Regions from separate parts of the Desulfosporosinus sp. FKA genome, predicted to be linked through region 2. Evidence: riboswitches for the same ligand, from Rfam matches in the RefSeq annotation. Region 2 holds a riboswitch; the other holds the start of a gene.
The links. A riboswitch is a leader RNA that binds a small molecule or an ion and turns the genes downstream of it on or off. The one in region 2 is predicted to bind cyclic di-GMP.

Region 1 (13,420 bases), on a different contig from region 2:
AGTGAGTATTGCCGCCTTAACCATTTATGATATGTGTAAAGCTATTGATAAATCCATGACGATTGGAGAAATATATTTAGTAGAAAAACAGGGCGGCAAAAGCGGTCATTATGTGCGCTGATCAAAGGCAAGAATAAGAGATACAGTGAACAATAGGACCCACCCCCACTTATAGAAGTGGGGATCTTGAAAACTGGATAATAAGCTAAACAATAAATGTCATATGGTTCAGTTTCTATTTATTAAGAGCAAGTAAAGGTAAACTCGGGGAAAGAATGGTGATGAAGGTGGGTAAAATTGTTGCAGTCTGCGTTAGTGAGCGAAAAGGAATGCGTAAAAAAAATATTGGTAAGGGAATTTTAAAGGTCGGTTTTGGACTAGAAGGCGATGCTCATGGCGGAAATTGGCACCGAATGGTCAGTTTGTTAGGTATGGAAAGTATCAAGACCATGCAGGACAAAGGGCTGGACGTTGGCCCAGGAGATTTTGCCGAGAACTTAACGACGGAAGGGTTGGAATTATATTCGCTTCCCATCGGCACAAAGTTAAAAATAGGTGCAACAAGTGTTGGAGAAGTAACCCAAATCGGCAAAGAATGTCACTCTAAATGCGCAATCTACTATCAAGCGGGAGATTGTGTCATGCCCAAGGAAGGGATTTTTATTCGTTTACTGGAAGGTGGAGCGGTTCGTGTAGGAGATACAATTGAGGTGATAGAATAGTGGTAAGGGTTGGGATAATTACAGCAAGTGATAAAGGATCACGCGGAGAACGAGAAGATCATTCAGGTCCAGTCCTAAAAGAGCTGGTTCGAGAAATGGGCTGGGAAGTTATTGAATATGCAGTGCTTCCTGATGATCAATTGCTCCTTGAAAAAACCCTGCGTTTGTGGGCTGATGAAATGAACTTGGATTTGATATTGACGACCGGCGGAACTGGGTTTTCCCTGCGAGATGTCACGCCTGAAGCAACAATGGCGGTCGCTGATCGGTTAGTACCGGGCATAGCGGAAGTGATGCGCCATGAAAGTTTAAAAGCGACTCCAAAAGCGATGTTAAGCAGGGCTGTCTCTGTAATCAGAAAGAGAACTCTTATTATTAATATGCCTGGAAGTCCTAAAGCTGTTCGCGAATGTTTTACAGCGATTTCTTCTGCTTTGCCGCACGGTATTCAAATTCTCAAGGGAGAAGCAAGCGAATGTGCCACTCCCGATAAAAAGATAACTTAGTGAACTAGAGTACGGGGGACCCGCTCCCACTTGAAGAAGTGGGAGTCTTACGATTGGATAAATAATGACTTATAGTTAAGGGCTTGCACACTTTTGTGAAAGCTCTTTATCTTTATCTCTTTGCTTGTCACTCTTGTCCAGGGGTTAGCGTATGATATTACAGAGGTGGCTTGAAAGGTGATGATAACAATGACAAAAGCCATTGCGTTTGTTGATTACGAAAATATCTGGACAAGTTTGCTTGAACGAGGTTATGAATTGACACCGGAACAGTTAGTTCAATATTTACAAACTTACGCTCAAAAAAACACCTTGGATTTACAAGCTATTTATTTGTACGCTAATTTTGATCGTGAAGAATTTTGGCGTACGCAAACAACCTTTGAGAAGACAAATGTCTTTACAAGACATGTATTTAGTAAGAATAATTATGCCAGTACCGGCTTGCGTCGTAATGCTGCTGATTTGGAACTGATGCTGGAAGCCCAAGAAATTTTGCTCACACGAACAGCGACCTTCGATTTGTTTTTATTAATTACAGGTGATGGAGATTTCCTTTCCCTTTTACGCAAAATCAGAGCTTGGGGTAAAGATGTACAAGTTATTGGGGTAGGCGGCAGTATCCATCATTCTTTGCAGCCATATTGCGAAGAGGACGACCTTTTAGAATGGGTGTTTCATGAGAACCCGGAAGCAGAGTATCAACCGCAAACGGATTTAGAGCGGGGGGTTCAAATTATTGGCTCGCTGCAAATCCGATTACCTTATGTGGCTTCAACAAAGGCAAGAGCAGCCTTAGCTGAACTTTTAGGGCGCTCTATTCCTCAAGTCAAAGAGTTGATTCGGTATTTGTTGAAGGAAAATATGCTTTCTGAGAAGGAGCATCTGGACAGTAATTTGAAAATAGGTAAAACTAAGATTTACCTTCTTAACCAAAAACACAAGAAAGTTAGGGAAGCCCTTGGGCCAATGCTTGATGAAGTAAGCCAACGCCAATTAAAACTAATTTCGGAGGAGTAGATGAATAAAATGGTAATAATATGGAAACTATAGTTTCTAGTGATTTAAAGGCCTTCGAGCAAGTTCTAAGCTGTATAATCAAACGGCCTATATAGTAAAATGGAGAAAATGTGATATATTTTAGGTACAAGAGTATATTTGGCTAATTGGGGGGGTTGCTTTCCGCTGTCCCCTTGCATATTATTATAGTGATATTGTTAGCACTCAATAAAGCCGAGTGCTAACAAATTATAAAATAACAAATAACATTAAGGAGGGTCTTTTCTTCATGAACATTAAACCTCTCGCAGATCGGGTAGTCATTAAAGCGCTCCCGATGGAAGAAAAAACAAAGAGCGGAATCATTATGCCAGATACGGCTAAAGAGAAACCGCAAGAAGGCGAAGTTGTGGCTGTAGGACCTGGCAAAATGGAAAAAGGGACTCGCATTGCACTTGATGTTAAACCAGGTGATAGAGTCATTTATTCTAAGTATGCAGGTACTGAAGTTAAGTATGATGGTGAAGACTACCTAATTTTAAAAGAAGCAGATATCCTGGCTGTTCTCGGTTAATTAATTAACATTTACTTAAGGAGTGAATAACGTGGCAAAGCAAATAGTTTTTAATCAAGATGCTCGACATGCTTTAGAGCGTGGTGTAAATGCTCTCGCAGAAGCTGTTCGTGTTACTCTCGGACCTAAAGGCCGTAATGTTGTATTAGATAAAAAATTCGGATCTCCCTTAATCACTAATGATGGAGTTACTATCGCCCGTGACATTGAACTCGAGGATCCGTTTGAAAATATGGGTGCTCAACTTGTTAAAGAAGTCGCTACAAAAACTAACGACGTTGCCGGTGACGGAACAACGACCGCAACCGTTTTAGCCCAAGCCATCATTAGAGAAGGTTTAAAGAATGTCGCAGCCGGCGCCAATCCTATGGGAATTAAGCGTGGTATTGAGCAAGCAATTGAGCTTGTTGTTGCAGACATTAAAGCCAATGCTAAACTTGTAGAAACAAGCGAAGCTATTGCCCAAGTTGCCTCAATTTCTGCCAGTGATAAAACAATTGGCAGCTTAATTGCTGAAGCTATGGAAAAAGTAGGCAAGGACGGAGTTATCACCGTTGAAGAAGCTAAGGGCATGACGACTGAGTTAGAAGTTGTTGAGGGTATGCAATTTGACCGCGGCTACATTTCGGCTTATATGGTTACTGATACCGAAAAAATGGAAGCGGTGCTCAACGATCCTTACATCCTGATTACCGATAAGAAAATCAGCTCAATTCAAGATGTTCTGCCTGTACTTGAAAAAGTCGTACAAGCAGGCCGCCAACTGTTGATCATTGCAGAAGATATTGACGGAGAAGCTTTGGCAACCCTCATTGTTAATAAATTAAAAGGCACTTTCGTTTGTGTTGGTGTTAAAGCCCCTGGCTTCGGTGACCGCCGCAAAGCTATGCTGGAAGATATCGCCGTACTTACTGGCGGAACAGTTATTACTGAAGATCTTGGCCTGAAACTGGAAAATACTACTGTCGAGATGCTTGGACGTACACGTCAAGTTCGCGTTACTAAAGAAAACTCCACTATCGTGGAAGGTGCCGGTGACGTCGAGGATATTAAGAAACGTGTTGAAGCAATCAAGAGACAAATTGATGAGACCACTTCAGACTTTGACCGCGAAAAACTCCAAGAACGCTTAGCAAAATTATCCGGCGGCGTTGCTGTAATTCAAGTCGGTGCAGCTACTGAAACTGAAATGAAAGAAAAGAAACTTCGAATCGAAGATGCTTTAGCTGCTACGCGTGCTGCCGTTGAAGAAGGTATTGTTGCCGGAGGCGGTACAACCTTGATTGATGCTATCAGCGCTTTAGATAAACTCGAACTGACAGGCGATGAAGCAACAGGAGTTATGATTATTCGCCGTGCTTTGGAAGAGCCTCTGCGTCAAATCGCTAACAATGCCGGTCAAGAAGGTTCGGTTGTTGTTGAGAAAGTTCGCTCCTCCAATAGAGGAACCGGTTTCAACGCTGTAACCGAAGTTTATGAAGATATGATCGCAGCCGGTATCGTGGATCCTGCTAAGGTTACACGTTCAGCTCTGCAAAACGCCGGTTCCATCGCTGCAATGCTGCTCACCACTGAGTGCCTGGTCTCTGACCTGCCGTCTAAAGACAATGGTGCTGCTGCTATGGCTGGTATGGGCGGCATGGGTGGCATGGGCGGAATGGGCGGCATGATGTAAGTCAACGCCTGAAACCCTTGTTACAAGCCGATTTAAAGGCTTGAGTCCTCATTGAGAAAATTAGAGGCTTTTCATGAGTTTTCTGAACTTTTGAGAAGCCTCTTTTTTCGTGTTTCATGGCCTTTGTCGTGTGCATATAGACAACTCTTGTTGTTTCGCCATCTTTGTGACCAAGTCGCTCTATGATTTCAGGAAGACTTACATCCGCCTCTGGAGACTGAAAAAATATCTTTTTGGACAAAAATTCTATAATGAGAAAGGCGATGATTAGACAGGTTATGATGGGCAAAACGCATGTCGCCATTGGTTTGGCAGCTGCAACATTCACAGCGCCTATGCTAAGATGGCCAGGGCTCGATAATGGTTTACTAACTTTTGCTGTATCTGCTGGAGCAGTGGTGTTAGGAAGTCTCGCGCCGGACCTTGATCAGCCGGGAAGTATTGCGACCAAAGAAATTGCAGGCCCCTTTGGAAAGAGTCGAATTGCCGCAATGCTGGGGGGTGCGGCCGCAATCTATATCAGCGATAAAATTAATCTTAAGTTCAACGGCTATGATTTTCATCTAGCCATGATGGTAATTGGGATTATTCTATTGATCATGGCTTTTATAAAACATCGTGGCATAACTCATTCCCTGATTGGAATCATTGTCGCTTGGTATGCATTTAACACATTGCAAGGGCTAACCATTTACAAGCACTATGTAGGAATACCTTTAGTTAAGCCGTTTATGGTCGGATACATCGTCCATATTGGAGCAGATTTCTTTTCCGGCGGAATAGCACCCTTGTATCCTATCGTTAAGAAAAGAATCAAGTTCCCAGTCTCCATTAAAACCGGTGGGATTTTAGACAAGTTGCTGATCCGATATCTGGCGCTTTTCCTGGCGATTGTCAGGATGTTGAATATGTCCAATAAGCTTATGGCTTTCGTTGTTAGAAAGGGGTGATCTGTGGGTCCTTCGTTAACTTCAGGTGGTAGAGTCATCCTTCGCCGCTAAGTATTCCTATTGGGAAAGGCGGCTCGGCAATAATGTCCACTGGACATTATTGTATCTGAAGCCCCGATGTTCAGCTTTAGCTGAAACGAGTTCACTTAAAAAAGCCTTTGTTTCCGAGAAAAAATATGAGATGATATAGACCGAAGGTGGGTGATTTAATGGAAGACATTGAGGGCATTGGGGAACCGGATAAAACTGTCTCCGATCGTTTGGCTATCGACAGTTATTTTGTCACTGTAAATGAGTCTGGAAAGTTAAAAAAGATATGGACGTGGATTGCTATAACTTCCTTTTTGATAGGTACGAGTATGTCAATTATAAGTTTTCTTCAGAAGATAAGATAACTATTAAATAATAGTTTTTGCGATGAGCATAAATATAAAACAGCAGCCTTAAAGAACTGTTCCCGTCAAGGGGAGCGCGTCTTAGAGGCTGCTGTTTTATTGTTCTCAGTAGACAATTTTATTCAAAAAACTGGATAAAAGTAATGGTTTGTCCTACAAATTATACCAAATATTTCCATGGATTTGGTATATAGTAATACATAAGAAGAACGCCGCATAAAGATTAAATTGTGTTGGTATTCCCCTGGAATCGTTAACTTGCCAAACACAAACGAAACAGAATTTCAAAAATACATCTGTTAAGGAAGTCATAAATCATGGTTATAATTGAAAACCCCAAAGGCAGTCGAATTGGTCGAATTATTAAGTATTGCTTATTTGCTCTGTTAACTTTGACCATCATCTTATCAAGTGTTCTTGGAGTTCTATATGTGGTATATAAACCTGCTATAGATTCAGCCAAGGAACAAGCAATTATTAAAGTAAGAAATATAGACCAACTAACCTTTAAGAGAGCTGGCAGCACTATGATATTGGATAAGGACAATAAGTCAATTGCCAAGTTAGGTTTAAGCGGTTATAACTATGTAGACCTAACCGATGTATCTAATTATATACCTCAAGGGTATATCGCGGTTGAAGATAAGAACTTCTTTACAGAAGGAGCTTTAGATTATAAAGAAACGATAAAGGCCGGTATATTGTACTTGTTGAACAGAGGTAAAGCAACAGTTGGCGGTTCGACGATCACTCAGCAAGTTGCCAAAAATGTATTGCTTACACAGGAAAGAACGGTTTCGCGCAAGTTAACTGAAATATTCATAGCGTTCGACTTGACAAAGCGATATACGAAAGAGCAAATTATGGAGTTTTATATTAACAATTGTTACTATGGTGAAGGGTGCTATGGAATAGAAAGTGCTGCTCAGTACTTTTTCTCAAAACCCGCTTCTAAGTTAACTTTGGCAGAAGCAGCAACTCTTTGTGGAATGTCTAATAATCCTTCGCTGTTTAACCCTGTTACTAATCCGAAAAAGGCGACACAACGAAGAAATATAGTCCTCAATGCCATGCTGGAGCAAGGAAAAATATCACAAGCTGAGTATGATAAAGCAAAGGATAGTAAGTTAACTCTCACAATTCACAAACCTGTAGCAACACCTGAAAATTATATGACAAGCTACGCTATTGATTGTACAGTGAGGGCGTTGATGGAACAAGATGGCTTCCAATTTAATTATGCATTTAAGACAGACGATGAAAGAAATAATTATGAGTCTGAATATAAAGAAATTTACTCCCGATATGATAAACGAGTCCGCAGCGGTGGGTACACAATTTACACCTCGCTTGATCCTGCCAAACAATCCCTATTGCAATCATCTCTGGATAATGGCTTGCAGGATTTTACGGATATCAATCCTGCAAATAATAAATTTAGTATGCAAGGGGCAGCGGTTTCAATTGATAATAAAACGGGTTATGTAGCAGCAATTGTAGGAGGGAGAGGCGATCAGGATGTGTATAATCGGGCCTTTCTGAGTTATCGGCAACCGGGTTCATCAATTAAACCGTTACTGGATTATGCTCCTGCCTTCGAATTAGGTTATCATCCTCTGTCTCGGATAACTGATCAATATATTCCTAATGGTCCGCGCAACGAAGAAAACCGATACTATGGGCCTGTAAGTATTCGATTGGCAACGGAAATGTCTCTTAATACTGTCGCTTACCAGGTATTGGCAAAAATAAAACCCCAAACGGGGTTGGCCTATTTAGAGGCGATGAGGTATGCGGGGCTTCATCCTGAAGATAACAACCCCATCGCGAGTATTGGAGGGTTCACAGAAGGAGTATCACCTGTTGAGCAAGCCGGGGGCTTCTATACTTTAGCGAACGGCGGAAGGTATGCTCAGCCCAGTTGTGTCACAAAGATTGACAATCTGGGGCAAACGATTTATAAAAACAGCCGAGAAGTGAAAACGATTTATTCACCGGAATCTGCCTATATGATGACCGATATTCTTAAAGGAGTTATCAGTTCGAACTATGGCACTGGGCACAATTTAAAAATTGATGGCCAAATAGTTGCCGGGAAAACTGGTACTACGGAAAACAGTAAAGATGGATGGTTCTGCGGTTATTCATCATATTATACAACCGTTGTATGGTGCGGGTATGATATCCCCAAGGAAGTTGACAATTTGTTCGGCTCTACCTATCCTGGACACATTTGGTTGAACTATATGACCAAGATACATGAAGGTCTCCCAAAAGCAGATTTTCTCCAACCACAGGGAATTGTTTTTAAAACTATTGATTGGCGGGGTAATCCTACCGACTTTGACACAGGAACTCAAGATATGTTTTCTAAAACTTGTTTAGAGAAGGGTTTAGGAGGGCAGATCGGCGTGAACGTGTCGCAGTCTGCAAAAGACGGTTCAAATATAACCAATCGAGTAATAATTCCCAAAGAGAATCAAATTCCCCAACCAACGGACCAGGAGACAAAAGCTGAACAAGATGCCGACGCTGCTCTAGCAGCCCTGGAATCATTAACACCTCAAAGTTCAGCAGAGAATAGGGAAGCTGTTTTTTTAGATGCTCAAAATAAGATAGGAAAAATAAAGGATAAGGATAGACGTTCTTCCTATCTAGATAGAATAAGTGATGTGCAGAGAGTATTGGGTATTGGGGGTTCATATTAACCAAAGAGTTGATAATTTACCGCTTAATGTCTTAAAAAGTTTTTTGGTATGACGCTGGATAAGCGTCTTTCTTATTCTCCAAGAGATATTAACATGATTAGAGTGAGTAATTTGTGCTTTTGGCATTAATTTTTGTGCCATAAGGCACTATTTAAAGGTTTTATATCCGAGTATTATATACTTATTTAAGAAGTAAGCAGACCATGCCAATTGTAACTGCTCTTCGGAACTATAATCAACCTAATCCTCTTGCTCAAATTCGGATGTTAAGGAGATTCGTTGCTTATGAGAAGAAGATAGTAAAGACTATGGAAAATCGGAAATATTTGAGCTTAAGTAAAATTAATGAGGTGATTAGTATGGCAATCGGTTTTAAAATTGATTTTTTGTCCTATCAGGCCAAACATCGCGATTTGTTCCATTCATTTTGCTCTACCATTAGCTACTATCTTGAACCTAGAGGTTGGGGAACAGAATTTCCATATTTACTAATCCACTTCTATAATGGAAAGCTTGATTGGGTTGACGTACCGAAGCTGATAGGTGAGCTTAAAGATATACGTGAAAGATTGAAGTACATAGAAACAACAGATATTATTTTAGATATTGAAGATTTAAGTGAAAGAGGATCGCTGAGGAAAAGAGAATGCAGTAATTACTCCAATTTAGTGAATTGTTTTCTTGTAAATGATGGCCGGGATTTATTTGATCTTTTGTTAAAAACCTTGGAAAACTCATTAATTGAAACTGATAAAGAGATTGCTTAAGAAACCCTTCTTTTTTTATCCAAACGTAAGACCCCCACTTCTTCAAGTGGGGGTGGTTCTTATTTGTTCATTGAAAACAGGAGAATTTTGTTAACGTTTAACCCATAAATCTCCACTTTAGATAAAAAATTGTTTTCGGATAACATTTTCCGAGAAATGTTTTCAGCTAGTTGTTTGCCTTCTGGATCTGGGTAGATATATGTCAGAATTGTAACAGTTTCTCCGTCGACTTGGATATCTTTAATTAAGGGATACCAAGAAGCTGAGGAATATGTATGTTTAATAGTTTCTTTGGCAGTGGCAGAAGATATCATACTAGATGACCCTCTTGTGAGAATGGTGTGCGTAGAAAGTAGGCCTAAAAGCAAAATGCCTATTATAAATAGTATTAAAACTATCTTCTGGATACCTATGGGCTTAGAATACCAGGTTTCTATACTCTTCATAAGACCTCACCCCAATTTCTGCCATTTAAAACAAAAAGCTGCTTTATCCTTAGAATAATTGCCTTTTTGTTAGACGACGGTTCGGAAGCTTGGCGACCATCAGCATTACCTGGAAGGCCCATAGCTTTGCGCCCTTAATTTTCACTAAGTTTGCTTTTGTCACAATATAAGGGGCTGAATAGATTTCGAATAATCTCGAAATACAGCATTTGAAAGAAAATAATGACGATACTTTTACAATAAGTATAGACAATATACGGGTTAAGTCCTAATGGTAATTGTGATCAATTATAGACAGTATAGGTCATTTAGCCAAACCAATGGGCCTATAGTCCTATTTGCAGATTCTAGCTCAATTTTGTTCGAAATTTGGATGTAATTTTGAGTCATGATCACCTTAATGGGAAAAGCATAAACGGTGGGGTGGTATTGGAAAGGGGCGTAGACCAAAATGGTTTCTACGCCCTTTCTAATGGTGAAGTACGGGCAAAGACAATGATGAATTGTGAATAGTAATTTCTAATACATTACATATAATATTTATATTTTTGAGCTTCTCAGAATTTGTTAAGCTAAAAAGGATTGATTTGGAATCGCCTAAAACCAAAGTGTAAAATATGAGAAGGCTGAAAGGACAATTGAGGCAATAAGCATGGCCAAAACCGGCCGCAAGGCCCGGCTGCGTAAATTGGATAAATGAACATTGAGGCCCAGGCCTACCATGGCGGCAGCTAATAAAAACGGACCAATGTCGTTTGAAATTACTGATAAAATATGTTTAGGAATAGGAAAATAGGTACCGATAATACTTGTAATGAGAAATCCAAGTAAAAACCAGGGAAATGGCGCTTTTTTGGCAGTCTCCTGACCATTTTTACGTGTCCAAAGGGAAAGAATAAGACTTAGAGGAATGAGTAAGAAAACTCGACCCAGCTTGGCTAATAAGCCAATCGTTAAGGCTGTTGGTCCTGCCGTTGCCGCAGCCGCAGCAACATGACCAATCTCGTGCAAACTAATTCCGCTCCAAATGCCAAATTGAACTGCTGTAATTGGGAGTATGGGGCGAATCAAAGTGTAGCCAATCGCGAACAGAGTGCCTACTAAGGCGATAATACCTGCTCCGAGGGCTGTATCCTCATCATCGGCGTTAACAATCGGAGAAACGGCAGCAATAGCAGCAGCACCACAAACACCTGTACCGATGCCTAAAAGAAGGGAGAGCATCTTTTCGCCTTTAAAAAGTTTGGCAAAAAGCAATGTCACACTGATTGCAACAATGATGCTTAAGGTGTCATGAATTAGCAGCAGGCCTCCTTGGTTTAAAACAATATCAATGTTGAGCTTAAAACCATAAAGAATAATTGCAAAACGAAGGATCTTATGGGCAGAAAATTGTATTCCGGTGCGGATATCTTCCGGATAACCGAAAACGTTGCGATATAAAACTGCAATCAAGATTGAGGTGAGCATAGCGCCTATTCTGTCAAGGACTGGCAAATCCGAGGCGATTGTGCCGATCCCTGCAATAACAAAGGTAAATAAAATACCCCCGTACAATTTGAATAAATTAGATTTTTGTAAAGTGACCGCTGGAATTTCGATGTTGTGAGACATTTTTTCAACCCTTCCATGCCATGCAAAATTTCCTGAAAGCTTTTTAACCTATTGTTCCGGAACAGGTTCATTGTTAAAGACCTTAATTTCAGGTTTCTGCACTTAAATATAAAGGCTGTAATTTAGACTTACAATCTAGATGTCTAATGTTAAGCATATGGTTATTTAATACGTACATGCATTTTTAAGCGAGGGCATTACTTTTAGGCCTATTGTTAAGGAGGTTATGAGTCTTGATTACGGAATCTCTAAAAGTATTTGTGACAGTTATCGAGCAAAACAGTTTTTCTCGCGCTGCTGAAGAGCTGTTTTTATCCCAGCCAAGCGTCAGTCTCCACATCCGCAACTTGGAAAATGAGTTCGGTGCCAAACTTCTGCATCGCTCTTCAAGGCGTTTAAGTCTTACTCCGGCCGGAGAAGCTTTATTCCGGCATGCCCGAGAGATTCTCAGTCATTATGATCAGGCCAAAAGTGAAATTGATGATCTTCGCCATGTCGTCACAGGAGCTTTGAAAATTGGCGCAAGTTTTACAATCGGTGAATATGTCTTGCCCCGTTTTTTGGCTGAAGTTTCGGAAAATTACCCAAACGTTGAGGTATCAGTAACAATTGCTAATACAGAGGAAATTGCTCAATTGCTCCACCAAAACCAACTGGACATTGGGATTGTCGAAGGTCAAGTGAGCCTTCCCGGCATTGAAGAGGAACCATTTATGCATGATGACATGCTTTTAATTGTTCCGAACGGACATCCTTTAAGCAAGCTTAGCAAAGTTACCCCTGAAGATCTTCAAGATCAGGTTTGGATTTTAAGAGAATCTGGTTCAGGAACACGTTCTTTCACCGATGATCTTTTAAAGTCCTTAGGAGTAAAAATAAACCGTTCTTTTGTCTTCAGCAGCAATGAGGGAGTTAAAGAAGCGGTGATTAATGGTCTTGGGATCACGATTGTATCTCGTCTTGTTGTTCACAAAGAAATAGCGGCTAAGGTAATTAAGACGGTACCGATTAAGACAAAAGAAAAACTCCAGTTTTCTCGCAAATTAAGCATTTTGCATAGCCAAGAACCGGCAAGTTCTAAAGCAGTTGAGGAATTTCTGGAAAAATTAAGATTATTTGAATTGTAGGTATACCTTATATAATTTGTTTCTTTATACAAATGGCGCTAAAATATTTAGGTATAATAACTTAAACATCTGAAAGGAACAACTAAAAACTTATGACGATGTGGAAACGTAACTTAATTATCTGTTGGTTCGGCTCCTTCGCCACGATGGCTGGCATGAACCTTGTAATTCCTTTTCTTCCTGTTTATATCCAACAATTGGGCGTTCATAATATTGCCAGCGTTGAACAGTGGTCCGGTGTTGCTTTTGGGGCAACGGCTCTCTCCGCCGCTATTGTTTCACCGCTTTGGGGAAAACTGGCCGATATACATGGCCGTAAGATGATGTTGTTGAGAGCAAGTCTGGGGATGGCTGTAATTATGATTTTAATCGGATTTGTTCATAATGTTTATGAACTTGTGGGCCTTCGCCTTTTAATGGGTGCCATATCTGGTTATGTACCGGCAGCGATAACCCTTGTTTCTTCTCAAACCCCCAAAGAACATGCTGGTTGGGCCTTGGGTACTCTTACTTCCGGCTCGGTCGGAGGTTCCTTGATCGGTCCTCTTGTCGGTGGTACATTATCTGAACTCATCGGTTTGCGTCATGTTTTTTATGTCACCGGGGGATTTTTGTTTTTGGCCTTTCTAATCGCTTTGCTGTTTATTCAAGAAGACTTTGTACCGAACAATTCGGCTCGGTTATCCGGTCAAGAATTTTGGAAGACTATTGACAAGCCTAAAGTACTGATAGCCATGTTTATAACCTCGTTTATGCTTCAATTAGCCAGTATGTCAATTGAACCTATTGTTACCATTTACGTCAAGCTTCTAATGAATAACGCTAATCATATAGCAATTATTTCTGGAGCAGTCGTTTCTGCTGTGGGATTGGCTAATGTGCTGATTGCTCCCCTCCTGGGCAAGCTATCGGACAGGGTAGGGCCATATTCAGTGTT
Region 2 (19,126 bases):
TGTCATTATTATAATTGGAACAGCGATCAAAACCGCGTCCAATGGCCAGATGCAAGCGCTGAGTGTCAATATTATTTCAACAAAGCCATGTCCCTCTTTTCTAAAGAAATGGTCAAAGGAATGTTCTATCTTGGAGCGGCCTTGCACTTAGTACAAGATATGTGTGTACCCCATCATTCAACAGGGGTTGTTTTTGATGGGCACTTAGAATTTGAGAAATGGGCAGCGAACAACTGGTACAACTTCCCTGGCAAAACCGGTTTATACTCTTCCTTTACACATCCTGTACAGTGGATTGAGCACAACGCCAAGCTATCAGCGCAGCTTTATCACTTAGTATCAATTGAAAATGGCTGTTCAACTAAAAGCTATTCCAAAGCTGCGGAAACCCTTATTCCTCTATCAATTGCCACAACTGCCGGCTTTTTAGATTTTGCGTACCAAAAATTAACGGATATTTTACCTCGGCAAAACCTGGTAAAAATTAAGTCATAACGTAACTGCAGCAAAATGAAGCAGCAATAGTAATTTCCTTAAGTATTTTTGCAGATAAGGTAAGAAAAAAAGCCCGAAAGAAGATCAAAAAATATCTTCTCTCGGGCTTTTTTTCTGTGCATATTTCCTTTCGATAGCTCTGCCTCGCTGTTCTTTTATAAATTATTGATACATGTACTTTCTGGTTAAAGGAAGATTATTGTTTACACCTTTAGTAAAAAGCAATTGATGAACATCTATGTTGCCGCAATGAAATGACGCAGCGCAAGAATTTAAATATAAACGCCACATGCGAATAAAGGTATCGTCTTTCATTTTTCGAATTTCCGGAAGTGCCTTTTCAAAATTTTGGGTCCAATGTTCTAAAGTCCTTGTGTAGTGCTCGCGCAAACTCTCGAGGTCAATAAGACAGAATTTATTTTCAACAATTAGGGATACGAGTTCGTTGACTGCCGGAATATATCCTCCGGGAAAAATATATTTGTCAATCCAGCTGTTTGTGCCTGAGTCTTCATCATAGCCTGTTATACAATGCAGCAGGGATATTCCCCCTTCATTAAGAAAGGATTTTACAGCGGAGAAATACCCATCAAGATTTTCTCTGCCAACGTGCTCAATCATCCCTACACTTACTACTCGATCAAAGGTTCTATCGTTCAATTCCCGAAAATCGATTTGCTGAACTTCAACAAGCTCTTCTAATCCTTCTTCTTTAATTCTCTCCGAAACTCGAGAGTATTGTTCTGAACTAAGAGTTACCCCCATAGCTTTAACTTGATAGTTCTTCGCAGCTGTAAGGATTAATTCTCCCCAACCACAACCAATATCTAATAAAGTTTGTCCAGGCCGCAAATTAAGTTTACGCAGAATATGATTTACTTTGTTTTTTTGAGCCTGATAAAGACTATCTTCCGGTGATTCAAAATAAGCACAAGAATAAGTCATGCTCTCATCCAGCCAAAGTCGATAAAAATCATTGCCAATATCATAATGATATTGAACATCATCTTTACTTTTCCTTAGGGTATTGGAAAGAATCTTAGCGAATTTAACATAAGGTTTTTTATCATACAGAAAACTGTTCTGATTATTATAAATCGACTCGATGACTTTTTGTACAGCTCCATCGATATCAATTTTTTTACGCATATAGCCTTCGCCGAAGGCCAGGGAAGGATCACTGATAATTTCTGATTTAGGTATGGGCTCACTGAAATTAATTCGGAATTGAATCTCTCCTTCGCCATATTTTTTAACGTCCCCATCCCAATATTTAACTTCGCAGGGATCAGCGAACATATTTTTAAGGACGTTGTTGTAGAACGTTTTATCAATACTCATTCCATTTACCTCCTTCGGAATTGATAAAATCCTAGAGGTAATACTTTATTTAACTTCCTCTAAGTTAATTTTCTCAATTACCGCTTGAGCTCGTTTCTTCAGATTGGTTAAATCTTTTTTAACCCGTTCAATTTTTAAGATTTTCTGTTCGATTAAGTTAAGTTCTTCATCTAAGGTGTCTATTATACTCAACAGTTTTTCCCTTTGCTCTCTGCGCTCAGCCGTTTGTTTAAAGCTTACTTTTTGAGACTCAATGAGATTGCTAAGCGCAATAAAATGCTGTAGTTCCTCCAGCGATAAGCCTAAGGCGTCTTTAGTATACTTAATTCTTTTAAGCAATTCTATGTGCTCTTCATTATAGTACCTAGTCCCTCCTTCACTGCGTTTAGGCGGCGGTAATATCCCTATCTCCTCATAATATCGGATGGTTCGTTTGGTCAAGCCGCATTGGAGAGCAACTTGGTCAATTTTATAGTTATCCACAATATCCTCCCTTACTGTTGCTAAGATTATATTAGCACTAATATAACATTAACGTCAACGTTAATCACTCTTTAAAACTCAACAATTTTACAAATAAATACATTTTTTGCATACTATATAATATCCATTGAACCTAACTTTTATAATCCGTAATTGTTACACACAAAAAAGCGAGGGCCTGAATTAGGTACTCGCTTTTAGCATATGTTTTACTGAATATGGAGACCGTTTTAGAACAGATATGGTCTTTAGGAAAGGAGGGTGAACAGTGAAACGTCAGTGGTTAATCAGAACGGCTGCTAACAAGCAGAGAAAACTTACCAGCCTCGGAATAACGATTATTGTAATCATTATTGCCATTACTGCTCTGAAATTAGCGTTTAACCAAAGAGTATCTGCCTGGCAGGATTTTTCAGATACTGTACCGACAATTACCAATCCTTCTATGACTCCCACAGAAATAGAAAATTCTCTGGAAGACATCTTAAAACAATATCAAGAGATAACCGCTTCAAAGGAAAGGAGTAAAAAGCAAATAACAGCCTCATTAGATAAATTATATAAGCTTGCCGCCAATGATTACCTGAATTGTAATGCTCTAAAACAATCATCCCAGAACAGCCAAATGATCATTGATTTAACCGAAGCGTCTAGATTATTAACATCATCCCTTTTTGAACTCAACGATAGTTTGAGTAGTGCCGGTGATCTGAGTAAGTGTCAATTAAAAAGCAGCAAAGAAGACCTTGTCTCAGCGACTACTAAAATTGAACAGGTCCGTCAGGAATTAAAGCATTAGCTCAAACAGAAAATGATTATAAACTTTTAGCGAGATTGCTTAATTCCATAGACATGGACGTAATTTCTTCGATACTTGCAGAAATCTCTTCTGAGGCGGCCGCTTGACCTTGACTGGCGTCTAAGGAGATATTGCTTTTTCGGCTCGCTTCTTCAACTTTTTCCTTTATTGTATCAGTTAATTGTTTAATTCTGGGGACTGTGCTCTTTGATTGAGCAGACAGTTTTCTTATCTCCTCAGCAACTACACCAAAACCGCGGCCAGCATCTCCAGCTCTGGCTGCTTCGATAGCTGCATTCAATCCTAACATTTTCGTTTCATCAGCGATCTCTTTAATAAAAGCCGATACCTCATTTATCTCTTCTGAAATATTTATTATCCCTTTAATATCCGTATTAAGTTCCCCTTCATTGGTGTGTATTTCCGTCGCAGATGCTGAAAGCTCCTCTATGGCGGCGGCTATACCTTCAAGACTGCTTTCTAAGTTAATTGACATTTCACGCAGGGTTACTGCCGTTTTTTTCGGTGTCACAATACCCAGAGTGGCGACGAGATTTTTATGTTCATCATCATACAAGGGAAAATTAGCAATAGTTAATGGCTGCCCGTATTTAGAAGCGTCAATTTCTTCAATAATAGGCTTTTTAGTTTGCAGCGCCCGATAAGCAATATCTGTTTCCTTTAGGTCATAGCCTACGGCTATTGACGGCATGTCAAATTTATCGGAGGCCTGTGCATAAGCAATCTTTGTTAAGTCTGACATATATATATAAGCCCCTTCAGGGAACATCTCGGCTAAAATAGGGGCAAAATCTCCAAAGGCGGCAGCTACAGGGTGTAACTTAGGAAATGCTATAGTAAATGCACCCCAGATGTCTCCTTTATCATCGATGATAGGGATTGAGACGATAACTACTCTCAAACCATAAACCGTACGGGGAATATTTTGCGTTAGAACCTTCTTATTCTGTATTGCTTGCATCGTCGTTGTATCTTCATTTAATCTCTTGCCAACCTGAAAGATGTCTAATGAAAAGGACTCAGAGGATTTTACCCAAACAAAGGTGTCATGTTCAACAACTCCGAACAATATTCCGCCCGGTATTAAATCAGCCATAAATTCTGCCATAAACTTACACGACTCAACGCCCGCTAAAGCTATCATCTTTAAACCACTCCCATTGCTATCTACTCGTTAAAACTTCAGCCTTAAAATTCAGCCCGTTCAACAAAAGAATTAAACGCTCGTCAATCCGAACAACACCTTGCACTCTGTTACTTCCGAGACCTGATAGTTCTGCATTAAGCCTTTCAATCGATTGTTCTTCGACCTTTATAACTTCTGAGACATCATCCACAATTATCCCAATTCCTACATTCTCTATGTTCAAAATAAGCAAACGGCTGTCAACACTTCTCTCAGATTGTCCAACACCAAATCGCTTTTTTAAATCAATAATCGGAATCGCCTTACCTCTTAAGTCAATCATTCCTTCAATGTAGGAAGGCAGATAAGGCATTTTAGTTATTCTTTCCGGAATTCGAATGATCTCCTGAGCAAACGTAATTTCGAGGGCATATTCTTCATCACCCAATCTAAATACAACTAACTGCATATAACTCAATCAATTCACTCCTTTCTGAATCTTTAAACTTCTCTTATCACTCCTTTGCTAAGAAAGCAAAATCGCCAAGACAGCTCTTCTTGACGACAAAGACATTTCTTACTGTATGATGCAACCCGGCTATCTTCCACAAATAGAAAGACCCGTGGCTTTGCGTCCTTGGCTTTCACCAAGTTTGCCTTTGTCTTTTGTTGTATATTATAACATAACAATGTAGTTAAAAGTTGAAATTAATAAAAATATAACGAATATTTCACCCCCGATGCTTATAATTTTCAAGGTTACGAATCAATTTCAAAAAATGTTATTCTTCTAAGTACCTAATATATAGTAGCGTTCTAAACAAATTAAATATAAAACGTACAAATCTTACGTTCTTAGGCATTATATAATTGGATTGTTTTATCTATCTAAATTAAAATTTGAAAGTTAAAGGAAAAATGGTCTGTTAAGGCGAATTTTCCTTTTTACGGAGGTGAATTGGCATGCTTTTAGCGCCACTGTTTGAAAATGATGTTCCCGATGCCCTTTTATCCTGACGGATCGAAGGGTACATCTTCCGTCTGGAATAAGGACTTAATTTGATTGACGACGGAGGGAACTTAAATGTCCAAAAATAAACTAGGCTCTATCTATTTGGCTTTGGCTGCGACAATTTGGGGAGGTATGTATGTCATTAGCAAAGTGGTTCTTACCGTCATACCACCTTTAGAGTTAGTTTGGCTGCGCTATATAATCGCGCTCCTCGTCCTTTCAGCCATGGCAGTCCTAACCCATCAATCTTGGCGAATACGTAAGCGAGACGTCCCCTTAATTCTGACGATTGGCATAACAGGCTATGCCCTATCGATCTGGACTCAATTTCTGGGGACAAAACTGGCGACGGCTCAGATGGGGGCTATTATTACCTCGGCAACCCCGGCCTTCATGGTTATTTTCGCCCGCCTCTTGCTAAAGGAAACAATGACCCTGCGCAAAGGACTCTCGGTGATCTTGGCAACCATTGGCGTCTTGTGCATTGTTGGTATCGGAGATATTAGTACAACTTCTCGGCTTGGAGGACTGATCTTAGGCGTTGCAGCAGTAACTTGGGCCTTAATGTCTGTACTCATCAAACGAGTTCCCAGCACTTACTCTCAACTTGTTGTTACGACCTATGCGATTTTTACAGCAACTGTATTTATTACCCCTTTTGCGGCTTCTCAGGCCAGCCAAATTCCAGTCGCCGTCATGGCCCAGCCTGCTATTTGGGGTGGAATCTTGTATCTTGGCATTGTTTCTACTGCCCTTGCTTTCTTTTTGTGGAACAAAGGCCTGCAAATGGTCGATGCCGCCAGCGGAAGTCTGTTTTTCTTCTTCCAGCCCCTATCAGGAACTTTGCTTGGCTGGCTTTTTCTCGGCGAACACGTAGGACTCCCATTTGGGATAGGTTCAGTCCTAATACTTGCCGGAGTCTTATTAGTTATTAGAGAACCCTAACTCTGTTCGAAAATGCGTTAGATAACCTGGAAAGATCAAGGAGGCTCTTGAGCAATCAAAAGCCTCCTTGAATATTAATCAATTAATCTCGAATTAACGTACCATAGGAAGTTATAACCTCATCAGCCTGCTTCGGCAGCCTCAAACTGGCTATTATAAAGGTTAGCGTAAAAGCCGCCTTTTGCCAGAAGTTCATTGTGGTGCCCCTGCTCTATGATATCGCCATGATTCATGACAAGGATCAAATCAGCATCGCGGATCGTGGATAAACGATGAGCAATAATAAAACTCGTTCTGTTCTCCATAAGGTGATCCATAGCCTTTTGAATTTCGACTTCCGTCCGGGTGTCGACAGAACTGGTGGCTTCATCGAGAATAAGTATTTTCGGGTCAGCCAAGATGGCTCGAGCAATAGTCAAGAGTTGTTTTTGCCCTTGCGAGACATTTGAAGCCTCCTCGTTTAGTACCATATTATATCCCTTCGGCAGTGTATGAACGAAACTATCGACGCGTGCGGCTTTCGCCGCTTCCATTACTTCCTGATCACTTGCCTCGAGACGACCGTAACGGATATTGTCCATAATGGTTCCATTATAAAGCCAGGTGTCCTGAAGAACCATACCAAATAAAGAACGCAGATCATGCCTGCTGAAGTCGCGGATGTCATGTCCATCAACCAAAATTGCACCATCATTAACATCATAAAAACGCATCAAAAGCTTAACGATCGTAGTCTTACCCGCTCCCGTCGGTCCAACAATAGCAACCTTTTGTCCAGGTTTTATGTAAGCGGAAAATTTGTTGATAATGATCTTATCTGCTTCGTAGCCGAAATGTACATCTCTAAACTCCACACTCCCCTGCACACTCTCCAGTTTAACTGGATTGGTGCTCTCCGGAACTTCATTTTCCTCGGCTAGAAACTCAAAAACACGTTCGGCTGAAGCTGCTGTTTGCTGCAGTATATTCGAAATATTGGCCAATTGAGTAATCGGCTGAGTAAATGATCGTACATATTGAATAAATGCCTGAATGTCTCCAACCTGCATAGATTTTTGGATGACAAGCCAACCGCCTAAAACGCTAACGAGAACGAAACTTAAGTTTCCAACGAAACTCATAATAGGCATAATCAGGCCTGACAAAAACTGTGATTTCCAGGCTACTTTATATAATTTGCTATTAAAGCCTTCAAACTTCGCAATACTTTTCTCCTCGCCATTAAAGGCTTTCATAATCACATGACCGCTATACATTTCTTCTACATGACCATTTACATTTCCCAAATAATCTTGCTGCAGCTTGAAGTATTTCTGTGAATATTTAATGATAACCATAATAATGATCATGGACAAGGGGATCACCAGGAAAGCCACCAAGGTTAAGAGCCAGCTTATACTGAGCATCATGACCAGCACACCAAGAACCGTCGTTACAGAGGTAATAATCTGCGTTAGACTCTGATTTAGTGTTTGGCTGAGGGTATCTACATCGTTCGTAACTCGAGACAACACTTCACCATGATTTGTTCGTTCAAAATAACCCAAGGGCATACGGTTAATTTTTTCTGAAATATCCTTGCGAAACTGGTAACTGACTTTCATAGCCACACCTGACATAACCCAGCCCTGGACATAACTGAAAAGAGCACTTAAAAAATATAAGCCTGCCAAAAGGAGAATCGTATTCCCAATATAATTGAAATCTATTCCGCTGCCACTGCCGGAAAGCTTGCTTAAAGCGCCTTCGAAAAGGTGTGTGGTGACATTTCCTAATATTTTGGGACCAACAATAGAAAAGACTGAGCTGGCAGCGGCAAAAATAAATACGAAGATCATGGCCGTCCGATAGGGACGCAAATAATTTAATAGTTTCTTCATGGTGCCCCTGAAGTCTCGAGCCTTTTCGCCCCCCTGCATCATACCACCGGGACCGCCGCCCATACCACCACCCATGGGACCCCGCGGAGATGACTTCTTCCTGGTCTCCACGCTCATGCTAATTCCTCCTTCGAGAACTGAGACAAGGCTATTTCTTGATAAGCCTCGCAAGTTTTCATTAATTCATCATGGGTCCCGATTCCCGCCACTTTCCCTTCCTCAAGGACTATAATTTGCTCAGCGTTCATAATCGTAGAAATGCGCTGGGCAACGATAAGGACCGTACTTCCTCCTGTTTCAGCCTTCAGGGCTTTACGGAGGGCCGCATCTGTTTTAAAATCCAAGGCAGAAAAACTATCATCAAAAATATAAAGTTCCGGTTTCTTTACCAAAGCTCGGGCAATCGATAATCGTTGTTTCTGTCCGCCTGAAACGTTTGTTCCGCCTTGGGCAATCCCTGTCAATAATCCTTCCGGCTTTTCCTTAATAAACTCAGTGGCTTGGGCAATATCTGCAGCTTTGATGAGATCCTCTCGGGAGGCAGATTCATCTGCATACTGCAAGTTAGATTCAATAGTTCCGCTGAACAAAATACCCTTTTGAGGCACATATCCAATCTTGTCATGTAGATCATGCAGAGTTACGTCACGGATATCTATTCCATCGAAGAAGATAGCACCGCCTGTAACATCATAATAACGAGGAATCAGGTTAATAAGGGTTGTTTTACCTGCACCTGTCGAGCCAATAATCGCTGTAGTCTGATTCGGCAGGGCTTTGAAACTTATGCCTTGCAAAGCTTCTTCCTCGGCGCCGGGATACCTGAAGGAAACATTCCTAAATTCTAATTCGCCCTTAATTTTAGGATCAAAATCTTTTGGAGTCTGCGGATCAACGATAACAAGTTTAACCTCCAAGACATCGGCAATCCGCTGAGCTGAAACTGATGCTCTTGGGATCATAATAAACATCACCGACAGCATTAAAAAGGCCATAATAATTTGTATGGCATACTGCATAAAAGCCATCATATCCCCAACCTGCATCCCTGCATTGGCTATTTGAGAAGCGCCAATCCAAACAATGAGCAGTGTAACTCCATTCATAATCACGGTCATCGCCGGCATCATGACTACCATAACCCTATTGACAAATAGGTTGGTTTTTGTCAGATCAGAATTAGCCCGATCAAAACGACTTTCTTCGAATCTCTGGGTGTTGAAGGCCCTAATGACCATCATCCCGGAGAGATTTTCACGAGTTACTAAATTTAGTCGATCGATAAGTTTCTGAATTAATTTGAACTTGGGCATAGCTACCGAAAAAACGATGGAGATCAAACCTAAAAGCACAATTACGGCAACAGCAATAATCCAAGACATAGAAGTGCTCTTACCCAGAGCTCTGATCACTCCACCGACACCCATCATTGGAGCATAAAAAAACATTCTGATCAGAATGACAATCAGAGTCTGTATTTGGGTAATGTCATTGGTAGTCCGCGTGATCAGTGATGCAGTAGAAAATTGATCAAACTCTGAATTAGAAAAACTCTCTACCTTTGAAAATACACCTTTACGCAAATCCCGTGCCAGTCCTGCGGCTATGACTGCTGAGGTAAGCCCTACCATGATAGTACAGGCTGCACTGACTAAAGCGATTAAGACCATCACCATACCCGTATTGTTAATATAATTATTTTGAATTTTGTTTGTGTTCATGCCTAATGCAGCATATTCTGCTTTAACGGAACTGACAGCTGTTTGAATAATCATACTATCACTTAAGGCAGAGAATTGGTGATTGATTTTTTCGTTTAGTTGAGCCAGTTGAGCTGGAGGAAGTTTGGAAATAAGGGCATATAAGTCTGTATTCGCTGGAACTTTCATTCCGTTAAAAGAAATGACGCCCCCATTAGCGGTAGATTTCATTTTTTCAATACCTGAAACTGCTAAAAATGCCCGGCCAAATACTGGGTTCAGCTTATTAATTTCCGCTTGATCGATAGATTTTAGAACCTCAATTGATTCCCTCTGTAAAATTGGATACGCTTGGACATATCTTTCATACTCCTGACTTGATTTGTCGATTAAGGTATAATTTTTCAAAACCTCCGCCTTATCGGCAGGAGTCATAAAAAGAGTAAGCTTGCTCATCTGACTTTGTCTCACGGCCACAGGAACAGCATTAAGGACTCCCCCCTGTTGAATTCCCTGATTGACAATATTGGCCATATAGTCCGGCAGGGAAAGGTCTGCCATAGCCTGACAAAAAATCAAAATTACAGCTGTGATAATTAACAACGTATAGGGTTTTAAATATCTCCATAGTCTCAGCATCAGCCAATACAGCTCCTTAAATTTTAAATCTTAACCCATTAACCTTAAGTCTTAAACCTTCAGTCGTAACATTATCCTTACTCTTATGTCAGTTATACAAAAACTCTGTAAATGCTCCCAGTGCAGGTATTAGTATGTATTTGATTGCATTTCTATATGCTTAATTTTCAATTCTATTTTTCAGCGTAAAGATACTTATCTGGCGCGAAGGACACTTGGATTTGTTAAGATCCAATTACATAAAAAAAGAGGTGCCCGCGCACTACGTTTAAAGTCGTATGCGCTGCTCCTCTGACATGGAATTTCCTTACTCATGTTTATTCACTTATTTATCCAGCCTAGCTTCAATAGACTCCAGAGTTTTCCTGATTTGTGAGAACTCGGCTTTAACTTGCTCCATATTTTTCTTACCGTCAGTTTCAATACGATGCAAATGACTTTGCATATCATCAATCTCCAGCTCAGCCTTATAGTTAATAGCAAAATCAATCACCGATTCATGTTTGTCACGGGCGGCTTGTCGGTTTTGACTCATCATGATAACTGGGGCTTGAAAAGCTGCCAGAAACGATAAACATAAGTTTAGGAGAATAAATGGTGGTTCATCAAAATGAAACGACTTTGTCCAAAGAAGTCCATTCCAGACTATCCAAGCAGCCAAAAACAGTCCGAAATAAATAATAAACTTCCAGCTTCCGCCAAATTGAGCAATACGATCGGCTAAGCGGTCAGGGTATGTAGTTCTGCTGGTATAGTCTTCTTCCAGCCGATTTAAAATGCTCTTTTCGTAATCATCAACCAATCTGTCAATTCGTTGAATGTCTCTTTTTTGAATTGCAATATCAAACCCTTCAAATAGAGATGCCTCCTCAGGGTTGTCCAAAGCACCTTTAATATTATTAACTTCATTCATATTCTAACTCCCATATCTGATACTAACTCATATCTGCTTTTTAGAATTATTCCCGTTTGTTTTTCGATAATACATATCCACCCTTCCGATCATTCCTTCGATCGTTTTTATAAGTCTTTTTAGCTAAGATTATTGCAAAATCTGCCTGGCAAAACTTACACAGTACTTTGCATCATATGTTTATCCATTGACGAAAGTGAACTCGCTTACGCTCTACCCCACCTGAAATTAACGAAGGCCCCCCCACTTACAGAAATAGGGAACTTAAAAACTAGATAAAACCGGAAGCAATCCCGGTTTTATTTATCATAATACTTTATTTAGATAATCGATTAGCAACGCTGGACGCCATGTAGGAATCCGGTTTGATGACACATTGAAAGCCACAAGATCTGACCCAACCCATTATTTCAGCAATATACTTAGCCGTCGGACCATTATATCCGGCATCAACATGAATTGCTATCTTATTGGGAATGTTATCATTAAGAAATTTTCCGTTTAATCTTTCGGCGAGTTCCAAACTTAGATTTGTTTCATAATAAATCTTTTGGCGTATATTGCTTATTTTATTAACTCTTCTAATTTCCGAGAAGAAAATTCCGCCTTTACCGACTTTATTTTCAATTTTATGAATGCCAACGGTTATTGGTATTTTAGTATCATTAAAGTTTTGGCTGTCTGAACCAATTGAGACTTTGTACTCTCCTTTCTTATCTTGCGATAAATAAGCTTTGATTATTGAGTACATTTCTTCGAAAGAGATTTCACCATACATCATACTGTACACAGTACCATCTCCGTTCCACTTATCGCTTCTGTTAAAGGATGATAATAAGTAATACTCAATAATAGTAAAACTATACCTTACTCCACTAAAACTCGTTTCTTGGAGAGTAAGGGGAATCATTGAAAGGAATTAACTGACTCTGAATTCTTGGATTGAAGTGAGAAGTTTTTGAGCGGTTGCGGCTAATTCTTGACTTGCCCTAGTCAAACGACTGGTGGTTGCCACTTGTTCTTGAATATTACCTGTCACAGATTGAACACGTTGTGCTGTAACCTCACTAAAACTTCGTATATTAAAAATCGAATCCACGATCTGTTGATTGCCGACAGCAACTTGCTGGATCGAAGTGGATATTTCCCTGACCTGAGTCGATACCTCTTCAATATGACCATTGTTCACGGCAAATGCTTCTCCGGCGGTCTCAACGACTTGAATCCCCTCTTCAACATCATTTAAAGCGTCCTTCATAACTGAAACCACCGAGGTAATATTGTCATGATTATTACTAATCAAGGAGCTAATCTGCTTCGAGGCTTCCTGAGCCTGTTCTGCCAGCTTCCGCACTTCTTCAGCAACCACAGCAAACCCTCGTCCATGTTCACCAGCCCTCGCTGCTTCGATGGCAGCATTAAGAGCCAGCAGATTGGTTTGCGCAGCAATATCACTGATAAATTTCGTAAAATCCTTAATTTCACTATTACTTGCGTTAAGATTATTAATGTTATTTTCTATTTGTTTAGTTCTGTTTCCTATGACAGACATCTGTTGAACAACTCTGTCAATTGCTTCCTGGCCAGATTTTGTTGTTTTGGAGGTCTTCTCGGTAAGATCTGCAACAAAAATGCTGGTAGCTGCAATTTGCTGGGCGCTTGCAGATACCTGCTGGATAGCAGCGGAAGCCTCATTGACTGTAACCGCTTGCTTTTCAGTATCAGAGGCAGCTGCTGTCATAGTACCGGCAATTTGTCCTGAAACAAGAGAATTTTCTTCAGTGATTACTTGAATTGCCTGAGCACATTCCGACACAAGTTGACTGGATCGTGAAACTGCACCGACTAAATTACGCAGAGTAGTTCGCATCGCATCAAAAGCAAGACCTAATTGACCTGTTTCATCCCTTGAGGCAATAAGCCCTTCATCATGACCTACTAAGTTCCCACGTTCAACTTCCTGCACACTTTTTAACATTTCCTTGATGGGGTCTGCTAAAAGTCTCGCTACAAATAAGCCTAAAAGCAAGCTTAGAAGAACCGCAGCAATTGGAAAAATGAGCAAAACTTTGCCGGCGGAAAGAAAATCTTGGTTATTTTGGGCAAGAGTTTTATCCATGGACTCTTGATTATAAGAAATCAGGTTCGAAAGCAGAATATGTATACTATCAACATAAGTTAAAGCATTATTGGTATAATCGAAATAGGCTTCTTGTTTTGTTCCTTGGTCACTGAGGTCGAAAGCCTTTTGCCTTTCATTTCTGTAGTCCGTAAGGGCTTTTTTTAAGCTGGTTAACTTTGCGGTTTCCCCCGAACTTTTACGGATTGAAGCAAAGTCCTTAAGAGATGCATCTATGGTAGTATCAGCATTTTTTAGATCCTTAAGAATTTCTTGTCTGCGGATTTCGTCAATAGGAGCTAAAATCATCTCCATGGACAAAGCCTCTGCCGCTCCTGTATTAGCCCTAACTTCATTTAAAACCTTAACGGCTGATAACGAGCTGGCATACATTTTGTTAAATTCGCTATTTTGTCTTTGATAGTAAGCATAACCTATGTAGCCGATAAAGCCCATCAAGATAGCCATAATAAGAACCAAACTATTAATTTTATAGGCTATTTTTAAGTTACGAAAACTTCCAAGTAATTTCGTTACAGTCTTATTATTAATTGAATTTTTCTTCCTTGACGTTAAGAATTTTAATTTGCGAGAAATAGCTTTGAAAGTATTTTTTATAGTTACATTTGTGTTTGATAAAATTCTACTCATATTATTTATCTTCAACAATAATTCCTCCATTATCGTCGATTTAGAACGGGGCCACGCCCATTTGAAGTGGGCGTCTCACGTTTAGATGAATCGTTTGCCTGAAATTCGCTTCGATTTTAGTTTTTTCCATAAATTATTTAGCGCAATATGAAAGAGTTGCCTCCTAAAGCCTTTACTTCTTTTTTAATTCGAGCAGCCCGCTCGGAGACTAATAAAGGCGTCCAATTTTGCTCAGCAGTATTAATGACGAGCCCAGCCAAAGCAACGCTTAAGTTCTCTTGACCTGGTAACTGTTTGCAAGATTGCTCAAATTGTTTAATAATATTAGCCGCTAAAATTTCCAGATTTGCTGGGGAAGCGATTGCAATAAAATCATCACCACCTATGTGTCCGACAAAGGTCTCGTCGTTCAAAGAATCTCTCACATTCAGCAAGACCTCGCTTAACATTTTGATTACTAAGTCGCCCTGTTGAAAACCGTATAAATCATTGTAGTATTTGAATTTATTAAGATCTATGTAGAGAAGGCCAAAGGTAAGATCCCGTTCTATATGCTGCCGTATTTCCTGATCAATACGCAGGTTACCAGGCAACCCTGTCAGGGGATTGGCTCCTTGGGCCAACTGAATCTGTCTCTCTGACATAGCTTTCATGAGATTTGCTACAGATACCATACCGATGGGCTTTCGTTGATTAGCAACAATAATTCCGTCATAAAGCTGGGAATCAGAACGCTGCATTGCTAGACTAGAGACAACTTCCAAAGGCGTAGTATCTTCAACCATCAACGGATTGGTATCCATCAAAATAGGAACTGTACGTTCTAAATAAAGAGGAACCCCATAACGGGTACCCAGAGCCGCAAATAGTCTATCCCGCTGCATAACTCCAACGATTCGCGAATCCTCAGTAATCCCAACGAGCCATTGATGAGGATGGTCACGAAAATAGGTTTCTACAACACTGACAAGGACATTGGTTGCAAAAAGGGGCAAGGGTTCTATCATGGAATTGATAGGTTTATTTTCCGTATATTTAAAACGGCGCTCAGGATTGAGAATTTCCCTAACTGCAGGGTTAATACTCCCCCGGAAGAAATCGGGTTTGGCGACAAAAAAACCTTGGACATAATCAACACCCAGCTGGACTACGGTTCGCATTTCTTCATCTGTTTCAACCCCTTCGGCGATAATACTGCAGCCGATACGCTTGGAAAAGGTAACAAAGGTCTCCAGTAAAGCCCATTTTGTGGGATCAGCGTGAACTCCCGAAATTAAAGACCGATCAACTTTGAGGAAGTCCGGATGAAGTTCGGCGACGGATTGCAGAGAAGAATAGCCGGCCCCTAAATCATCTAAGGCAATTAAGTAGCCCTGACCGCGATAATGATCTAAGGCATCGCGAAAGGCGGCGTAGTTTTCAATAGCACTTCGCTCGGTAATTTCAAGCACAACATTGGCAGGTGTAATTCCCATTTCACTAAGCAATTTTCTCGTTTGGCCAGAGGCAAATTCAGGGTCAAGCAAGATTTGAGGGTTAATGTTCAGAAATAGAAATTCTTTATCGTTTAAAACATTGGGATAAGCTTTAATTGCTTGCCGGCGGCAAAGAGTTTCTATAGGATAAAGTTGACCTATTTTTTCAGCAAAGGGAAAGAGATCTGAAATATCGCTGAAACAAATTGAACCTGGTATACGGGTCAGTGCTTCAAAACCAAAAATATCACCATTTCGTGTCTCGATGATTGGTTGAAAAGCTGTTCTCAGGTACTTCTCCGGTTCTTCAATTAAATGGGTGATCTCTTCGCGCCGGGCGAAAAATTGAGGATCTGGTTCGGATTTATTGAGAAGAAAAGCCTCTTTCACCGCCGCATAAAGTAAATAATCAGCACTTCTGCTGTCTATATTTACACACCGGGCAATTCCGGTGCGCAAGCGGATCTTTTCTTTCACAAGTTTGCTCAACCTGCGATTAAACCGTTCTTCCATAGGAAGAACCCATTGTTCAAGTAGATCAGACATTTCCCAATGTGTGTTCTCTCCGGGAACAAAATAAACAACGAAATCATCTCCCCCTCTGCTTTCCAAATGTGAGAACAGGAAAAGACTACGTTGTTTTTTAAGAGTGAAATATATCTCATTTTCAATCTCAGTCAAAATTTCCTGACAAATTTTATAACCATAACGAAACTCAACTTCATGAAAATTAATGATGTCAAGATAAACTACCCAGATTGTTTTATTGTCTTTTAGTAGTTGGTATAGTTTTGGTAAGCCTTTAACTTTAGACGCAAACATCTAAAAACCCCTTCTTCAGGCATTCACCATGCTGTCGAATTTGCGAGAAATTAATCCTCATTTACATCTTAATTGCTTTCTGTAAAAATCTAATGAATCAAATGTTAATTCAATGTTAAAACTGGATAAATTCCTCTACAAAAAAAAAGCTTTCTAGAGGCCGGGTCCTTATCCTTAGCCGCAAGAAAGCTTCTCTGCAATTAAAATCAAGATTTGCGAATGACACCACCCATTTATGATTTGGAAACACCTCAAAAGATATTAAGCAATTTTGATTATTATTAAATAATTCGTCTAGACACAAATTCCTCGTTTAGTTTTAAAATAGTTTCAATAACCGTTTGCAAATCGCCTCGTCTTGAGGCCAGTTCGACTTTAAAGGCTAAAATCTTTAACTCTTCTGCGTCATGTTTATTGGCCAGTTTTTTCAATTGGTGAGCCGTTCTCTCAATAGCTGGTAAATCGTTATTGGCTATTAAATCTAGTAACTGAGTGATTAAAGCCACTAATTGGCTGGAAATCCGTATTCCCTGCATATCACCCGGAAATTTAGCCACTTTGGGTGCAGCAGTATTGGTAACGTTCTGAACAGCATCCAATAAGTCTTCCATCAAGACCGGTTTAGATAGATATTCATCCATACCCTGAGCAAGAAAACGCTCTCTGTCTCCTTGCAAGGCGTAAGCCGTCAGCGCAATTACCGGTGTATATTTTAGGTTATATTTTTTTTCTCTTTCTCGTATTAGCTTTGTCGTGTCAATTCCATTCATTTCAGGCATATAGATATCCATGAGTATAACGTCAAATTCCTGTTGTTTGAGAACCTCTAAAGCTTCCAAGCCATTACAGACTTTATGAACGTTGTGGCTTCCCATCTGCAGCATCTTCGTGAGAACATCCTGGTTTACTAAGTTGTCTTCTACCAGAAGGATATTTAAGGGGTATTGTCCCTTTGTAATTTTCTTCGCCGACAATTGTTGTTCATCAGTGCTCTGCCCCAAGGGAAACTCAAGGGTAAAGAAGAACGTGCTTCCTTCTCCTTTTCGACTTTCAACCCACATTCTTCCTCCCATTAACTCCGTTAATTGCTTGGAAATAATTAGCCCCAGACCTGTACCGCCATATTTTCGAGTATGGGAACTGTCTACTTGACTAAAGCTCTTAAACAACCTTTCCATTTCGTCTTCTGCTATCCCGACTCCGCTGTCGGAAACGGAAAATTCCAACGCGTATCTCGTTTTCAATATATCCGCAGCTTTGGTGTCACGAACTTGGACAGTCACATGTCCCTGAGATGTAAATTTTATAGCATTGCTAATTAAATTATTAAGGATTTGCCTAAGCCGATTGGGATCTCCTTTCAAATACGTTGGTATAGAGGGAGAAATCGAACTGGTTAACTCCAAACCTTTGCCTACGGCACTGGGATTATGTGCTTTAACTAGTTCTTCCAAAAGTGTTTTGAGGTTAAAGTCAATGCTTTCAGTCTGCATTTTACCTGCCTCCATTTTGGAAAAATCTAAAATATCATTGATGATGTTTAAGAGGGAATAGGCACAGCTCTTAGCAACTTCCAAACAGTCATACTGCTCTGGAGTCAGAGGTGATTGAAGAACTAAATCAATCATACCTACCGTACCGTTAAGGGGAGTCCTGATTTCATGGCTCATATTTGCTAAAAACTCACTTTTAGCCACACTGGCCTTTTCCGCTTCCTCCTTGGCCTCCCTGAGCTCAATTTCATATTTTTTAGGTTTGGTGATATCTGTAATAATTGCTGCAAAGCATTCGCTGCCTATGCAATAAAGGGACCTATAATACCAATGTTTTGATTTTTCATTGAAGAACTCACCTTCGTACTTTGACTCGCCTGATTTAAGAAAATCACTAATTTGTTTCAGCAAAAGTTTTTGATCATGATGATTCATGTTGTTTACTTCCGAAAATCTTGTTCCAATGAGTTCAGTTCTATCTCTGCCTATTAGCCGAGCATAGTGATCATTAACTTCTCTGAATTGGTAATCTTCAAGATCGCCATTCTTATCCCAAATTGCTTCACAATAGGCAAAAGAACTTGTCATGTTCATAAATAGAGACCTATATTTATGTTCACTCTCACGCAGGGCAAGTTCGGACAATTTCTGTTGGGTTATAATAACGCTTTCAGCTTGCAAACGGCCACTTATATCCCTGAAAATAGCAATACTCCTGTCTTTGCCCATTCTTCTGACAACTTGGGTATTAATTTCAACAGGGGTGAGTCTACACTTATGGGGTACTCTATCTCCATCAGTTCTTAACATTTTTTTCACTTCCGTGTTTGTTAATCAATTATAAATCATTTTCCAATCGTGTATGCTTTTTGATCATTGTAGAAAGTTTCCGGATATCGATAGGTTTACTGATATAATCGTCCATTCCCATGCTTAAGCACTTTTCTTTGTCACTGCTCATGGCATAAGCTGTAGTTGCTATGATGGGAGTATGATCCGCTGTTATTGATTCTCTTTTTCTGATAGCCTTAGTGACCTCATATCCGCTCATTCGCGGCATCTGAATATCCATTAAAATCAAATCAAAGCTATTGCTTTCATAGAATTCTATAGCTTCTATGCCATTTGAAGCCACTGTTAAATGCCAGCCTTTTAATTTGCTTATTTGTTTAATAATTAACTGACTGACAAAATCATCTTCAACCAAAAGAA

Region 1: linked by a shared signal. The riboswitch ahead of B5771_RS14065 (hypothetical protein) and the one ahead of B5771_RS22955 (chemotaxis protein CheW) in region 2 are both predicted to bind cyclic di-GMP.

What each region holds. Positions count from the first base shown of each region.
Region 1 covers NZ_NAHZ01000030.1:27,813-41,232, forward strand. The annotation lists gene moaC (cyclic pyranopterin monophosphate synthase MoaC) at 1-121, shown strand, start outside; gene B5771_RS14015 (MOSC domain-containing protein) at 288-722, shown strand; gene mog (molybdopterin adenylyltransferase) at 722-1,228, shown strand; gene B5771_RS14025 (NYN domain-containing protein) at 1,409-2,248, shown strand; gene groES (co-chaperone GroES) at 2,517-2,801, shown strand; gene groL (chaperonin GroEL) at 2,833-4,476, shown strand; gene B5771_RS14045 (metal-dependent hydrolase) at 4,740-5,426, shown strand; gene B5771_RS14050 (hypothetical protein) at 5,636-5,821, shown strand; gene B5771_RS14055 (transglycosylase domain-containing protein) at 6,139-8,529, shown strand; gene B5771_RS14060 (Imm70 family immunity protein) at 8,733-9,296, shown strand; gene B5771_RS14065 (hypothetical protein) at 9,356-9,610, opposite strand; cyclic di-GMP riboswitch class I at 9,823-9,907, opposite strand; gene B5771_RS14070 (putative sulfate exporter family transporter) at 10,340-11,356, opposite strand; gene B5771_RS14075 (LysR family transcriptional regulator) at 11,590-12,483, shown strand; gene B5771_RS14080 (multidrug efflux MFS transporter) at 12,576-13,420, shown strand, end outside.
Region 2 covers NZ_NAHZ01000034.1:356,636-375,761, forward strand. The annotation lists gene B5771_RS22930 (zinc dependent phospholipase C family protein) at 1-495, shown strand, start outside; gene B5771_RS22935 (cyclopropane-fatty-acyl-phospholipid synthase family protein) at 658-1,836, opposite strand; gene B5771_RS22940 (MerR family transcriptional regulator) at 1,882-2,319, opposite strand; gene B5771_RS22945 (hypothetical protein) at 2,588-3,118, shown strand; gene B5771_RS22950 (methyl-accepting chemotaxis protein) at 3,135-4,283, opposite strand; gene B5771_RS22955 (chemotaxis protein CheW) at 4,303-4,734, opposite strand; cyclic di-GMP riboswitch class I at 4,851-4,933, opposite strand; gene B5771_RS22960 (DMT family transporter) at 5,350-6,222, shown strand; gene B5771_RS22965 (ABC transporter ATP-binding protein) at 6,345-8,219, opposite strand; gene B5771_RS22970 (ABC transporter ATP-binding protein) at 8,216-10,441, opposite strand; gene B5771_RS22975 (DUF1003 domain-containing protein) at 10,767-11,354, opposite strand; gene B5771_RS22980 (ribonuclease H-like YkuK family protein) at 11,671-12,144, opposite strand; gene B5771_RS22985 (HAMP domain-containing methyl-accepting chemotaxis protein) at 12,274-14,139, opposite strand; gene B5771_RS22990 (bifunctional diguanylate cyclase/phosphodiesterase) at 14,262-16,421, opposite strand; gene B5771_RS22995 (ATP-binding protein) at 16,703-18,724, opposite strand; gene B5771_RS23000 (PAS domain S-box protein) at 18,753-19,126, opposite strand, start outside.